3 regions of the Clostridium aromativorans genome follow, and region 2 is predicted to be linked to each of the others. Evidence: riboswitches for the same ligand, from Rfam matches in the RefSeq annotation. Region 2 holds a riboswitch; each other region holds the start of a gene.

Region 1 (5,357 bases), on a different contig from region 2:
GCAGTGATATACGGTACAGAACATCGAGGAAGTACTTATAGTATTTGCCAGCTATTTTTAGAAAGACTACAACCGGAGACAAGTGAAATTACAGAATTTTTTCTGCCAAAAGATATGCCAAATTTTTGCCGCGGATGCAGTTCATGTTTTACTATAGGTGAAAAAGCATGTCCTCATTATAATCAAGTCAATCCAATAAGAGAGGCAATTGAAAAAGCAGATTTAATTATTTTTACAAGTCCCGTATATGTATTTCACGTGAGCGGGCAGATGAAGACATTACTGGATCATTTCGGCTTTCAGTGGATGGTACACCGTCCTAATAAGACAATGTTCTCCAAAATGGCCTTAGTTATTTCAACGGCTGCCGGCGGCGGAATGAAATCTACAATTAAAGATATTGTGGACAGCTTGACCTTCTGGGGAACAGGTAAGATATTTACCTACGGCAGGGCAGTTGCCGCCGTAGACTGGGAGGGTGTAAGTGAAAAGAAAAAAGTAAAAATTCATGGGGATGTAAAAAAATTATCCGATAAAATCCTGCACAGATGCGGTAAGGTAAAACCCAGCCTAAAAGTAAAGGCCCTCTTTTACGCTATGCGCTTTGTCCAGAAAAAATTTACCTTCAATGCTGTTGATAAAAAATATTGGGAAGAACAGGGATGGCTAGAACATAACCGTCCCTGGTAGTTTTATTCAATGAACAGTGCACAATGCACAACTGACAGCACAAAATGCACGATGGGCAATTGACAGCGCACAATACACAACTGACAATTCATGATGCACAATTGGCGGTTTTTAATTTTGGGCAAAGATTGAAAAGCCTATAACCGCTATTATAAATACAATCAGACCTATATATATGGCCATTCCTGCAGGTCTCCCTGCATTTATTGTCCAGCCTATGCCAAACCTCTTTTCCACAAAGAGGAATGGATCATCAGGGTTGTAATATATGGTGTTCGCCAGCTTCCAAAAATTATCATCATCTTTATCCGTAAATTCAGATTCGATTTTCCCAGAGTCCTGTTTTCCTATTTCTATATTGCTTCCTCCCTGTCCTATCTTTATAGACAGCACCACGCTGATCAAAGTTATAAATATGACAAAGACTATGGTGAAAATGAGCACAAACAGGTGTGAAATTTCAATTATATCAAATATTTGAATGGTTCCAACAGTCAAAATCAAATTCACCGCTACCGCAGAAAACACCGCGTATATGGACCATATTCTCCTGAATCTCCTGTTTTTTTTCACGGAAATTTCAGGGTTTGAAACATTTGTCTGCTGTTTTGACCAGCCTATGATCTTATACACTATGAAAAGCATGAGAGTCACTGCCATTTCAGTAAAAGGCATTTCCCAGATCAAAAATATGGATTTTGTCTGATAACCGTTGATATTTCCTGAAAGATCCCAGTGAGTGGGCACCCTATTGGGCAAAGGTGCATAATTTGCATATCCCAAAATTATATTTATCAAAATTATTGATACGGGAATCAGAAAAAACCATGGCGATACCAGAGTTTTTCCCTTGTCCCTGGAGTAACCTACATCCACTGCCACAGCCTGCTTTTTTCCCTCAAACCAGGAATTCTTCAATTTAAGAGCTTTAACAGCCCTGTTGGATATCATATATACCAGAAAATCTATAAAGACGAAGGCAAAAACAGTAAACAAAATCACAGCTGCACTCAGGAATTTGTAATTTAGAAAACTAAACAGCAGCATAAATGGAATCCCTATTATCAGATTATTTTTTATAAACTGCCTTTTTATATCTTTGATTTCAGCACTGTCCATTTTATCTCCAGGTATTCTTACTCCAAATACAATTTCCTTTCTGGTAAAATTCGGTGTCAGCATGTTGATGACAAGTATCAATAAAAATATAAAGCACAAATATATACATAAAAATAAATTTTCCTTCATTAACATTCACCTGCCTTTATTTATTTTGCAAATCGTATTTTTGATATATACCGGAACATAATTTCAATATATCTTCCAATTTATCATCCCTCAAATAGGCTTCTGCCAGCAGATAGGTCAATTCCCTCACCAGCTTTTCATTAAATTCCTCACTATTTTTAGGATAGTTTTGATTTATAACAGCTCCTGTTCTTCTGTCTATATTCAAGTATCCATCAGATTTCAATATATTATAAGCTTTATTCACGGTGTGCAAATTTATCCCTATATCCTCCGCCATCTGTCTCACAGAAGGCAGGCTTTCCCCCGGCTTCAGATCTCCAGCTGCTATTCCCTCTATAATACTCCTTTTAAGCTGTTCATAGATGGGCATTTCAGATTCAAAATCAATTTTAATTATCATAACTACCCTCCTATTCTATTTGTTATATATAATATATAACAAATAGAATAAAATTGCAACATTTATTCAATTGACAATTGACAATGAACAATTGACAGTGCACAGTGCACAATTCACAGTCGACAAAAAAACAGAGTTCAAAGCATAAATATCAGATGATGAGGTTTGATATTTAAGCCTTGAACTCTGTTTATTACTCACGGGGATAACCTGGACTACTCTTTATAAAATCTGGCTTTTTCCCTCAGGGTTTTCAGCTTTTCAATGGACTTTAAAAGTGTGTCATCCTTCTTTGCAAAATGAAGCCTTATCAGATAATTCACATCTTCTTTAAAGAAGCTTGACCCAGGAACCGCCCCTATTCCAACTTCTTTTGCCAGCCACTCACAAAATTTCAAATCATTTTTTACATTAAATTCCGAAACATCTATGAGCACATAATAAGCTCCCTGGGGCTTCACATATTTAAGTCCTGCCTCGCTCAATCCCTGGAGAAACAAATCTCTCTTTTTCGTATATAAATTCTTCAGCCAGTCATAGTACTCCATAGGCAGTTTAAGCCCGGCCACAACTGCTTCCTGAAGCGGTGCCGCCGCCCCCACCGTAAGAAAATCATGTACTTTTCGCACATTTTCTATTACCCTCTCGTCACCTATAACATAGCCTATTCTCCACCCGGTTATGGAATAAGTCTTGGAAAAGGAGCTGCAGCTCAAGGTTCTGTCAAACATTCCCGGAAGTGAAGCAAAATAGACATGTTTATGGGGATCCATTACAATATGCTCGTACACTTCATCCGTTATTACGAAAGAATCATATTTTTCTGCTAGACGGGCTATGAATTTCAATTCCTCAAGTGTAAACACCTTTCCTGAAGGATTTGACGGGTTACAGAGTATAAGGGCCTTCGGCCTTTGCTTAAAGGCATTTTCAAGTTCAGTCTTGTTGAAAGAAAAATCAGGCGAATAAAGAGAAACATATATTGGCTCAGCTCCGCTCAATATGGCATCTGCAGCATAATTTTCATAAAAAGGCGAGAATACTATTACCTTATCTCCCGGATCACAGACAGTCATGACAGAAGCCATCATAGCCTCAGTACTGCCGCAGGTAATTACAATCTGGGTATCCGGATCTATGTCAAGTCCCATGAATCTGGACTGTTTTTCTGCAAGAGCTTCTCTCAAATTCTGTGCGCCCCAGGTAATGGCATACTGATGAGGTCCCTTGACTGCTGCTATTTTAAGTGCTTCCTCTATCTCCTTAGGAGGATCAAAATCAGGAAAACCCTGAGACAAATTAATTGCTCCATATTTGTTCGATATTCTCGTCATTCTTCTTATAACAGAATCGGTAAAATTAATTAATTTTCTGCTCAATTCAGGCACTACAGCCACATCCTTTCAAATTATCAATACATCAAATAACATCTGAGAATAAAGTAAAAGTCTGGGGATATACCTCAGACTTAAAATCGCAAAATATATTCTCATCTTTCAGCTTCCGCTGCAGGACTTAGCACCAATATACAACGACGTACTGGTTGCCGGGTTTCAAAGGGCCTGTTCCCTCCACCTCTCTTGATAAGTTCAAGATTTATATTAAATTATGCTATTAATTATAATCATTTAGATATGTCCTGTCAATATACCTGATTTTCCCCATTTCGTTCTACATAGCATACACCGACAGTTCCCGGTCCTGAATACACACCTACTATAGGGCTTATCTGACCTATCATGTATATATTTTCCACGTTGGGAAGTCCAGAAATCCTGTTATAAATATTTTCGGCTTCTTCTCTGGCATTGCCGTGAACTACATATACGTCGCAGGGGCATTTAGCTAAAAAATCATTACCTATGTCTATCATTTTACTTAAAGATCTCTTCCTTCCCCTCACCTTATGACGGGTAAAACATATGCCCTGATCATCGTCAAAGTACACTATTGGCTTTATATCCAAAATCTCACCTATTGTACCCGACAGTCTCCCTATACGCCCTCCTTTTCTGGCATACTCCAGAGTGCCGAATACGAAAAAAAAGTGCATACTCTTCTTTATCCCAGGTATGCAGTTTACAATTTCACTAAAACTTCTGCCCTGATCCAAAAGCCTTCCACACTCTTTTAAAACTATACCCTCTCCCAGGGAAGTGGATTTGGAATCATAAACATACGATGACAGTTTATTATGTTTTTTGCTTACCATTTTCAAAGCATTATATGTACCTGAAAGTCCGCTGGAAATCGTAACAGCTACCACATGAGTATAGTTTTCCCTTTCCAGCCTGTCAAAAACACTTTCCATATCGTCTATTGAAGGTAGAGAAGATTTTGGAATTTCATATTTCATGCTGTCATATACTTCTTTTGGAGTGATCTCAACTTTATCTATATATTCCCTATCCTTATATATAATCCTAAAAGGCAATATTTCTATGCTGTACTTTTTTATGGTTTCATCATCTATGTCACAAGCAGAATCTGTCAAAAGTGCAATTTTTTCCATAAGGTTTCTCCTCCTACTCATACTTACCATAAATTATATCATACCGAGGGAAAATTATTCAAATTCTACAAAAGAGACAGACTTTTAAGCAGATATATGCCTATAAATATAGTAAACATTGAGAAAAAAGTGGTCAAGATCACAACATCTCCCGTGAGCTTGTAATCAGAATTCATTTCCTCAGCCATTACATAACAGGAAATAGCAGAAGGTGAAGAAAACAATATAAATATGGCACCTAGATCATATTTTCTAAATCCCATTAAAAACGCCAATGTGACAACTATACAGGGAACTACTATGAGCCTCCCCACAGAAGCTGTTATGGAGTATTTCAAATTTTCCTTTACACTCTTAAATTCCAGCTGGGCACCTAGTGTTATAAGGGCCAGAGGAGTACCAAGGGAAGCAACATCGGAAACAGCCCTTTCCATAAACAAAGGCAGTTTTATGGAAAACAGCTGAAAGACTATGCCCAGAAACGATGCTATGATAAGCGGGTTT
Region 2 (5,357 bases):
ATACTCCTTGAATACACTTCATTAAAATCAATATAACCATAAATGTTTTCAATCATATGTTCAAAGGCATACTCATTATCTCCGGATGATCTCATAATCCTCCCCTGTATGACTGCCGCCTGCTTCAGTCTAGCACCACAATCAAAATAAGCCATATTTTCAAAATTCCTTCCTGCTCCATAAAAATACTCCGCAGTAACAGCTGAGTCTGCACAATTACCGCTGGTTACACTGCACCCCAACTTTTCTTCAAGTATTCTACTTATGCGCTCATTATCCCAAAACCCCGTTTCAACTGCAAGCCCAATTCCCACAAGCTGGAGAAGTTTTAGATTTAATTCCTCATAGGCACTCTTTATAATATAGAGAATTTCTTCTATGACTTCATCACAAGAATTGCAATAATCGATATAAAAGCCCTTTTTATAAAAAATTTCCATTCTCAAGTTCACTATAGATACCTGCACATGAGTGCTGCATATACTTATGCCCATAATATAAAACCTGCACACATTTACATCATACAGCACAGGTTTCCTTCCGCCTGTAGATTCGCCCATACATTTTTGAACCAAAATGGATTTTTTTTCAAGTGGGTTCATAACTCGATTCAGCGTAGTCAATTTCATACCTGTTTTAAATAAGATTTCATTCTTGGTCATAACACCATTTTTTTGTATTAAATTGAATATTTCTTTTTCTTCTGAAGCTAGATCTCTAAATAATCTGTAATTGTCTATCATAACATCATACCTTTTATCATTATTGTATACTTTAGTCAATGTACAATTCACATTTTACAATGCACAATTATGAAGATTTTCGGATAAATCGAAAATCTACCAAAATTGAATTCTTAATTCTTATTGAGAAAAGTATTCTTTGCAATCAAACTCTTTCTGCATCTAAGAACCTAATAAAAATATAGTACGAAAGGGAGGTAGGTGTCAATACGACAAAAATAAATTTATTGACAAATTTATTTTAAATGTGTTAGTATTTAATAAATTAAACATTGAATTCTTATCAAGAGAGGCAGAGGGACTGGCCCTATGATGCCCGGCAACCCGATTATTTTCAAAGGTGCCAATTCCAGCGGGTTATATAATTTGCCTGAAAGATGAGAAAATTAATTATAAAAATGACTTTCTTGTAAATTATAACAGGAAAGTTTTTTATTTTGTCACAGTTTAAATTAAGTGTAAATTCTTTTTTCCAAAATGGTTAGAAGATAAAAATGTTAAATGAACAACGAGGAGGGTATCATGAAAGTAACAATTAATGGTAAAATTAAAGATATAAAGGAGGGAGTCACTGTAACAAAAATTTTAAAAATAGAAAATGTAGAAATGCCAGACATGGTTTCTGTTCAGTTAAATGACGAATTCATAGATAGAGCCAATTTTAACAGCACCGTTCTAAAAGAAAATGACAAAATTGATTTTCTATACTTCATGGGGGGTGGAAATAGTGGATTTTAGTGAGGATCAGATAGAAAGGTATTCAAGACACATTATCCTGTCCGAAGTAGGTGTGGAAGGTCAGGAAAAACTTTTAAACTCCAAAATCCTCATTATAGGTACGGGCGGTCTGGGAGCACCTGCTGCCATGTATCTGGCTGCTGCAGGGATAGGAACTATAGGCCTTGTAGATGGAGACATAGTGGATCTTTCAAACCTTCAAAGACAGATAATCCATCGCACAAAGGACGTGGGAAAGGCTAAAGTTCAGTCCGGAAAAGAAACCATAAATGAATTGAATCCAGACGTAAATGTAATAACTTATAGGGAACTTGTAGACTCCAGCAATATCTTGGATATCATAAAGGACCAGGACTATGATTTTATAATAGACGGTACAGATAATTTTCCCGCCAAATTTTTAATAAACGATGCCTGTGTAATTTCCAAAAAACCATTTTCACATGGAGGAATAATAAGATTTCAAGGGCAGCTCACAACTTATATACCTGACAACGGTACTCCCTGCTACAGATGTATTTTTCAATCACCACCTCCTGCAGGTGTTGTACCAACCTGCAAGGAAGCAGGTGTTCTAGGTGTAATGGGAGGAATTATAGGATCACTTCAGGCAACAGAAGCCCTCAAGTATATACTTAAAATCGGCAGTACCCTTGCAGGATATCTTTTGACTTACAACGCAATGACAATGGAATTCAGAAAAATAAAGGTATCCAAGAACAAGAACTGCGGCATATGCGGTGAGCACCCTACAATAAAAAAGCTGATAGACTATGAACAGACAGCCTGTGATCTCAAAACAGCAAATTAAGCAGGTGATATTTATGATATATATAGACAAATTGCAATATGAAAAAATTTTAAAACAGGCCAGGGATGAATTTCCCGATGAATGCTGTGGTTATCTTGGAGGACTGGATTCTGGAAAAGATATTTTTATTAAAAAAATATACTCCTTGACCAATACAGATCACAGCAGCGAACATTTTTCCATGGATCCTGCCGAACAATTCAAAGCTGTAAAGCTCATGAGAAGTGAAAAATTTAATATGATTGGCAATTATCATTCTCATCCTTATTCACCTTCCAGGCCATCTGAAGAGGATAAAAGGCTTGCTTTTGATGACAAAATATTGTACGGAATTTTATCTCTTGAAAAAAAGAAACCAGTATTTAATTTGTTTAAAATCGACAAAGACAAAAATGTTGAAAAGCTTGAGTATGAAATAGTTTAAAAAAGGAGTGAGATATTATGATAAATATAAGTGAAGATCATTATAAATCCATAGAAGACATAAAAGAAAAATCACAGCAGTATTTAAACAATGCAATAGATCCTGTGAGATTTAAAGCTTTTAGGGTTTCCATGGGTGTATACGAGCAGAGAAAAAAGGAAACCTACATGGTGAGAACTAGAATACCCGGAGGAGTCATAACTTTAGAACAATTCAAACGTATAAGTGAACTTGCAGAAAAATATGCAAAAGGCAAATTGAAATTCACCTCCAGACAGGACATTCAATTTCAAAGTGTTGATTTGAAAGATGCCTATCCAATAATAAATTCTTTGATAGAAGTAGGCATAATAACAAAGGGCACTGGTGGAAATACCGTTCGAAATGTGGAGTGTTCCCCTCTTTCAGGTGTTTCAACAGACGACGTCTTTGACGTAACCCCCTATGTAAAAGCAGCCACCAATTACCTCATAAAAGATCCAACCACCATGAACATGCCCAGAAAATACAAGATAGCCTTCTCCAATAGTCCACAAGATACAGGCAATGCAACCATATCCGATCTGGGATTCATTGCAAAAATAGTAGATGGCAGGAGGGGCTTTGAGGTATATGGGGCCGGAGGATTTGGCGGAAGTCCGAGAGTTGCTTTAAAGCTTAAGGATTTCATACCAGCAGATGAAATACTATACTATATACAGGGCCTTAAAAATGTATTTGAAGTCGAAGGAGACAGAACCAATAAAAATAAGGCCAGAATAAGGTTCATACTCATGAGACTGGGTGAAAAAAAATTTGTTGAAGAATTAAGTTCAGAGATAAACAAACTAAAGGAAAAAGGCGGTCTCAACATACAGGTGGATGAAAATGAATTTATACTACACCCTGATGCCAAGATTGTCCGGGACGTAAATGTGGATGAAAAGCCTAAAAATGTACTGTTTCCGCAAAAACAGGAAGGCTACTATTCCGTCTATGTTCATCCTCAAAGCGGAAATTTAAAAGTTGAAAGCTTAAATAAAGTACTTGCTTTCATAGAAAATTTGAATTATAAAACATCCATCAGGGTTACAAACACCCAGGGATTTTTTATAAGAGATTTAAAGAAAAAAGATGCTGAAGCTCTTATAGAAATAACAGGCAGCTTTACTTCCATATACAACATAGATAACTCTGTAACCTGCGTGGGTGCTTCCACTTGCCAGCTTGGATTATGTCTTTCACAAAATCTGTTAAAAGCCATAAAGAAAGAATTTGAAGGTACATCACCTGAAATAAAAGCTGCCCTTCCAAGACTGTTTATATCAGGATGCCCAAATTCCTGTGCTCAGCACGAAAAAGGAGCCCTTGGCCTTCACGGCAGAGCCAGACGAACAAAAAACGGCCTGGTTCCAATGTACTCCATATCCTTTGGAGGAAAAATAGGATCAAATGTAGCCAGAATGGGAGATACCTATGGAGATGTACCTGCAAAGAAAGTTCCCCTGTTCATCCATGAACTTGCAGAACTAAAAATTAATTCCGGATATGAAGATTTTTATGATTTTCTGGATAACAGGTCATCGGATATAAAAACTCTTATGAGCAAGTACACCGATGTGGATAAATTTGTAGAAGATCCCGATATTTACTTTGATTTTGGAGCCTGCGAGAGATTTTCATTAAAGGGCAGAGGGCCTGGAGAATGCAGTTCCGGTGTAATGGATGTTATAAAACTGGATTTGTCAAATGCCAAATCCTCACTTGAGAAGTACAAAGACACAAAACAAAATTCCGATCTGTATTCCTCTGCACTGTCCTCGGCAAGAACCCTTCTGGTACTCAGAGGAGTGGATTCAAACAAAGACAGAGAGATATTTGAGGAATTCAACAAGAATTTTGTAGAGACAGGTTATGTAAAACCCTCAATTAAAAAGCTTTTTGGAGATCTCATAGACTACAAAATAGACGGTACAAATGATATATCCAGCAAAGCTTCAGAAGTAGAATACCTGTACAACAAAGTGGATGCAATGTATAGATCCTTAAACGGAAAATTGGAAATAACCCTTCCAAAAGAAGAGAATACGCAGTCAAAATCCTATAATGAAGACAATGGTGAAGTGAACGACCATGATAAAATTGGAGACCTTAAAATTGTGGATTTAAGAGGAGTAAAATGCCCTATAAATTTTGTAAAGGTGAAAATAGAACTTTCTAAAGTAAAATCCGGACAAAAGCTGGGATTTTATTTGGATGACGGCGATCCTATAAACAATGTTCCCCAAAGTGTAAAAAACGAGGGACACAAGGTAATCTTTAAAGATACAAACTATGACGGTTACAATCTATTGGTGATACAAAAAAAATAACATGAAGTCAATGGAGGGTGGTATGCTTGTCACACACCATCCTTCAAATAAATTACTGGGAGTGAAACAATGAAATTCAATACAAAACTCATACATGGAAATTTTAATATAGATTATACTGGAGCTACCAATACCCCCATCTACCTTTCAAATGCATATGCTCATAAAAGTGCAGAAAATCTAGAGGATATATTCACTGGAAAATCCATGGGCTATGCCTACACCAGGATATCCAACCCTACCGTCATATCTTTTGAAAGAAGAATGGCCAGCATAGAAGACGGACTGAG
Region 3 (5,357 bases), on a different contig from region 2:
ACAAATGTTCCCAATATGCCCAGTGCACTGCCCCGTTCATTGGGAGGAAAAACCTGGGTTATAATTCCCTGGTTGGTAGCCATGGTTGCAGAGGCGCCAACAGCCTGTATGCACCTGGCGGCTATTAAAAATACAAGCGAATTGCTCAAACCACATAGAAAAGAACCAAGGACAAACAGTATTACTCCAAAACTGAATACCCTGGTCTTACCCTTTATATCACCTAGTCTTCCAAAAATTAAAATAGTGGCTGCAATAACTATTAAAAATCCCGTCACAACCCATTCAATGCCTGCCATAGGTGTGTGCAGTTTGGAAGACATATCCGGCAAGGCCACATTTACAATGCTTCCGTCTAAAGTAGACATAAATGTGGCAGAAAGAACGGTGAACAGAATTATCCACCTTCTCTTGTATGTCACTTTGTCAGTATTATTCAAATTTTATTCATCCTTTCACAGCATTTTTCTCTATATATAGTCCCATTATTCAAAACTCGTTTTAAAAATTCTATGGAAATTGCAGTTTCCTGATCATCGGCTCCCTCTACTAAAATATGAATCCATTCCTGTATGATTTCAATGATTTTAGGTATCACGTCTTCTGCTTTATTTGTTATATATAATTTATGGGCCCTTATGTCCTCTTTATTTTCCTCCAACCTTATATAATTCAACCCTATCAGCTTTTTAACAGTTCTGGAACAAAGAGACTTGTCTATATTGAGTTCCCTGCTCAGTTCATTTTGGTTTATGCCTTTACATCTTTTTAGCACGAGCAAATAGGGATATGTACCTGTAGTCAGGTTGAATTTTTTAAGCCTTTTGTCAACATACATTTGTGTACACCTGTATATATTGTTGGTCAATTTAATCAAGACTGATACATTACTGCTGTCCATAATATCTCCTTCCTGTTTCCACAGTATACAATAGCATAATATAGTTGATTAGTCAACTATATATGCTTTCTTTGTCTTAACAAGTTGAAAGTGTTTTAGCTTGTAGTCAAATTTAAAGGAAAATGCATTATAAATGTGTTTGCATGACTAAAATAGGATGATTTGTAAATAAGTGTCTATCTTACTTTTGAAGTTAAGGTTTACATTATTTTTTTCGAAAAAATTTATAAAAAAATATTGACAGGATAATTGTAGCAGTGTATATTAAATATCAATAAATAAATATGAAATGTGATAGACATAGACAATGAATTTTAAAAATAGTTAAAAAATTTCTTATCTAGAGAGACAGAGGGACTGGCCCTATGATGTCCGGCAACCGACATTTTTCATTAGAATGTGTGGTGCCAATTCCAGCAGGTGGAGAACCTGAAAGATGAGAGAATACAAGGATTGAAACTTCCTGCATTTTCTCAGAGGGAAGTTTTTTTATTTTATAAAATTTAGTTTAGCCAAATTAGTCGACTAGATAAACGAGAGACTGATCAAATCAAAAATTTGATCAGTCTCTTTCATTTAATCTCTTGTGCTATTTAATTATTTTAGCATAATCTACAGATAGAAAAACCCCAACATAATGTGTTAACCTTTCATTAAAAATGACCAAATAATTAAGAAAGATAACATATATTATGTCAGAGCTTTTTAAACACGACATTATTATACCATAGGTATCAAATATTTAAAAGACTTTAAAAATCGAAATAATGAAAGTACATGCTTTAAATTTTAAGAGTACAAGAGATTAAGTTAAGTATAAAAATTATATTATAAAATAGGAGGAATAATTATTATGGCAGGTAAGGAAAAAAAGGAAATAAATCTCGATCAAAGCACTAGCCCAATTAGAGAAGATCGTTTAGGAACTGTTAAGGCTTTTTCGGGAAAAGTAAGTGATTTGATAAATGGCAGACATCTTGGTGACGAGCTGCCTTGGCGTGAACGTAAATTTCAACAAGGAACTGGATGCCTTTTAACTCAAACTGTGGGAAGACTTGTAACAATCAGGGATTCCGCTCTTATAGTTCATGGACCTGTAGGGTGCGCTCAAGGTACGAATGCATATAAAGAGATATACCAGGGAATTCCTGAAAAATTTAGGGCATGGAATGGAGATGTGGAGCTTCATGCAGTGAGCAGCAACCTTACAGAAAGTGATATTGTGTTTGGAGGTGAAAAAAAACTCAGATTAGCAATAACAGAAGCAACTGAAAGATATAATCCAAAGGCAATTATAATTGCTTGTTCCTGTACATCAGGAGTCATGGGTGATGATATAGACGGTATAGTGGCATCGGCTCAACATGAAGTGAAACCTGTACTTGTACCTGTTCACTGTGAGGGTTTCAGATCTCAGATATCCCAGAGTGCTTTTGATAGTTCTTCTCATGCTATAGTGAAGTATATAGTTCAAAAGCCTAAGAAGAGACAAAAAGATGTTGTTGGTATTATAGCACCGATGAGTGTAACTCTGGGAGATAAAAATGATTTAGTGAGAATGTTCAATAAAATTGGTTTGAAAGCAAGGTTTATTCCTGATTTTGCCACAGTAGACGAATTGAAGGAAATTTCAGAAGCAGCAGTGATTGCTCCTACATGTCAGTCATATGGAGAGTATATGCAGAAAGCTCTTTATGAGAATTATGGAACTCCTTATTTTACGGATCCTGCTCCACTTGGTATTGAAAATACCAAGATATGGTTTAGAAATATAGCGAAATATACAGGTAAAGAAAAAGAAGTGGAACAGCTTATCAAAGAAGAATTGAATTTTGTATTACCCAGATTAGAAAAACTTAAAGAATCAATTAAAGGTAAAAAGACAAGAAGCATTTATGTCTCAGCAGGGCAAGCTAGGGCTGTGTTTATTCCAAAATTTGCTACTGAATTGGGTATTAATGTGGCAGCTGTAAATACACTAGAATTGGATCACAATATAGTGGATGAATTTGAACAGGTATATAATGAAATCGGTGATTTTGAAGTACATGCTTCAGACCATCAGCCTTTTGAACAAAGTCATTTGATTAATAGGCTAAAACCAGATATTCATACAGTTTGTGCATTTATGGGACTTTACAAAAGAGAGTGCAGTCAGGCAAGGAATCATTCTTTCCTTTCTGATTTTTCACCTCAGTCAAATCAGTTTTTCTTTAGGGGAGTATTAAATTATGGATATATTTTACAGCGTGCTTTAAATAATCCTTCATTGAATAAAACATTGCATAGAGAGACGCCAAGTCCATATAAGTCATGGTGGTATGAACATGATATTGATACCTATGTTAAAGAAAAGGTATATTCTGGAAAAAAGTCTGTCTAGGGGGTTTTAAGATGAGCGAAGAAGCAGTTGAGAATATTTTACAACCCGATTTCAACACTGATGTCAAATTGCAAGTTAAAAATATTGTGAAAAAATTTGTTATAAACAAAAAGAAAAGCGGTGAAAGTTCTACTGTAACCATATTAGATGATATCAACCTTGAGGTAAGAAAAGGAGAGTTTCTTGTGATTGTGGGCCCGAGCGGTTGCGGTAAGACTACGCTTCTTGATATTTTTGCTGGACTTTCCAAACCAACAGAAGGTGCTGTCAGTATTGATGGTAAAGCAGTGGATGGGCCAGGTCTAAATAGGGGAATAGTCTTTCAGCAATATGCATTGTTCCCATGGCTTACAACTGCTGAGAATGTGGGATTTGTACTAGAAAGTCTAAATGTGAAAAAAAAGGAAAGAGATAAAATTGTAAATAGACTTTTAGCACTGGTAGGACTTTCAGGGTTTGAAGATCATTACCCACATCAATTGAGTGGTGGCATGAAGCAAAGGGCAGCTATTGCAAGAGCATTGTCTTTTGATCCTGATATACTGCTTATGGATGAGCCTTTTGGGGCTCTGGACTCTCTTACCAGGGAAATTTTACAGAGAGAACTTCTCAGAATAAGAAATGAAACAAATAAGACAATAATATTTATAACTCACAGCATTGATGAAGCGGTATTTCTTGCGGATAGAGTGGTGATTATGACAGCAAAACCGGGTACTATAAAAAAAATTGTAAGAATATCATTGTCCCGTCATTCCAGGTTGCAAAATGAAGATATTAGATCGTCGAAAGAGTTTGTACAAATTCGTCAAGAATTGTGGAATTTGATAAAAGAAGAAGTTATAAAGTCAAAAAATTTTTAAACTAGTGGGGTAAAAAGAATGCAAAAAAATGGATTTTCGGAAATAAATAAAAGCATTGACAGAATTAAATCAATATCTTCAAATATTTATCAACGAACTATTGTTATTATTGTTGTTTTAGTTGTATGGGAAATTGCACCACGTTTAAATCTAATTGATCCCGTATTTATTCCGCCTCCATCTACAATTGCGTATGCATTTATAAAACTCATTATATCAGGCGAATTGATAAGGGCAATAATTATTAGCATGAGTAGAGCCATATGTGGATTTGGTATAGCAATGATTCTAGCTATTCCACTAGGCTTTTTTATGGGATGGTTTAAGAAATTTGAAAAATATATGGATCCTTTGTTTTCTACTTTGAGACAAGTAAACACTATGACTATTTTACCACTATTTATTCTTTTACTTGGAATAGGGGAGGCATCAAAAATAGCCATAATAGCTTATGCCAGTTTTTGGTCCACTTTTTTAAATACAGCTAGTGCAGTTAGAAATGTTGATCCACTATATATAAAGTGTGCCAAATCTATAAAACTCTCCAATGGTAAAATATTTAGAAAAGTGGTTTTACCATCGTCCATTCCATCTATTTTTACTGGATTAAGATATAGTGCTTCTGTATCACTTATATTATTGGTAACTAGTGAAATGCTTGGTGCTACTAATGGGCTTGGATATGCGATCAATAATTGGCAAATGCTTTTTCAAACAGACAATATGTGGGCAGGCATTGTCACAATGGCTTTAATTGGATTGATTATTAACAACATTTTTGTATGGATTGAAAAACGATTGACACATTGGAAATATGTATAAAATTTAAGAGGTAATTGAAATTATAAAAAATAGAGGAGTTTATTATGAAAAACAAGTTTAAATATCTAAAGTCATTTAAAATTTTAGTAGTTTTTGTAGTATTGGTGTTGGGGCTAACGGCATGTGGAACAAGCAGTGTAGAAAATTCGAAATCATCGTCTGGTAAGTCAAATAAGGTTGTGACTATAAATGTAGCAGGATATTGGGGAACATCAGGAGGTATTACAACATATGATCCGTTAGTAATTGCGCAAAAACTTGGATATTTTAAAAACATTAAAATTGTAGATTCAAGTGTACCCACAGGGCCTCAGACTCTTTCAGCACTTACATCTGACCGTATTCAAGCAGCTATGCTTCAATACTCTATTGCTGCTAGTGCGACAGC

The links. A riboswitch is a leader RNA that binds a small molecule or an ion and turns the genes downstream of it on or off. The one in region 2 is predicted to bind S-adenosylmethionine.
Region 1: linked by a shared signal. The riboswitch ahead of LN736_RS05305 (pyridoxal phosphate-dependent aminotransferase) and the one ahead of thiS (sulfur carrier protein ThiS) in region 2 are both predicted to bind S-adenosylmethionine.
Region 3: linked by a shared signal. The riboswitch ahead of LN736_RS09960 (nitrogenase component 1) and the one ahead of thiS (sulfur carrier protein ThiS) in region 2 are both predicted to bind S-adenosylmethionine.

The regions. Positions count from the first base shown of each region.
Region 1 is NZ_JAJJPB010000004.1:40,786-46,142, forward strand. It holds gene LN736_RS05290 (flavodoxin family protein) at 1-690, shown strand, start outside; gene LN736_RS05295 (DUF1648 domain-containing protein) at 802-1,938, opposite strand; gene LN736_RS05300 (GntR family transcriptional regulator) at 1,955-2,341, opposite strand; gene LN736_RS05305 (pyridoxal phosphate-dependent aminotransferase) at 2,557-3,729, opposite strand; SAM riboswitch class I at 3,828-3,931, opposite strand; gene LN736_RS05310 (DegV family protein) at 3,984-4,853, opposite strand; gene LN736_RS05315 (AEC family transporter) at 4,919-5,357, opposite strand, start outside.
Region 2 is NZ_JAJJPB010000003.1:108,463-113,819, reverse strand. It holds gene LN736_RS04740 (ROK family transcriptional regulator) at 1-794, opposite strand, end outside; SAM riboswitch class I at 1,021-1,127, shown strand; gene thiS (sulfur carrier protein ThiS) at 1,266-1,481, shown strand; gene LN736_RS04730 (HesA/MoeB/ThiF family protein) at 1,471-2,292, shown strand; gene LN736_RS04725 (M67 family metallopeptidase) at 2,306-2,716, shown strand; gene LN736_RS04720 (sulfurtransferase TusA family protein) at 2,734-5,067, shown strand; gene LN736_RS04715 (O-acetylhomoserine aminocarboxypropyltransferase/cysteine synthase family protein) at 5,137-5,357, shown strand, end outside.
Region 3 is NZ_JAJJPB010000011.1:52,855-58,211, forward strand. It holds gene LN736_RS09950 (MFS transporter) at 1-440, opposite strand, end outside; gene LN736_RS09955 (MarR family winged helix-turn-helix transcriptional regulator) at 437-901, opposite strand; SAM riboswitch class I at 1,235-1,344, shown strand; gene LN736_RS09960 (nitrogenase component 1) at 1,755-3,284, shown strand; gene LN736_RS09965 (ABC transporter ATP-binding protein) at 3,296-4,147, shown strand; gene LN736_RS09970 (ABC transporter permease) at 4,166-4,969, shown strand; gene LN736_RS09975 (ABC transporter substrate-binding protein) at 5,014-5,357, shown strand, end outside.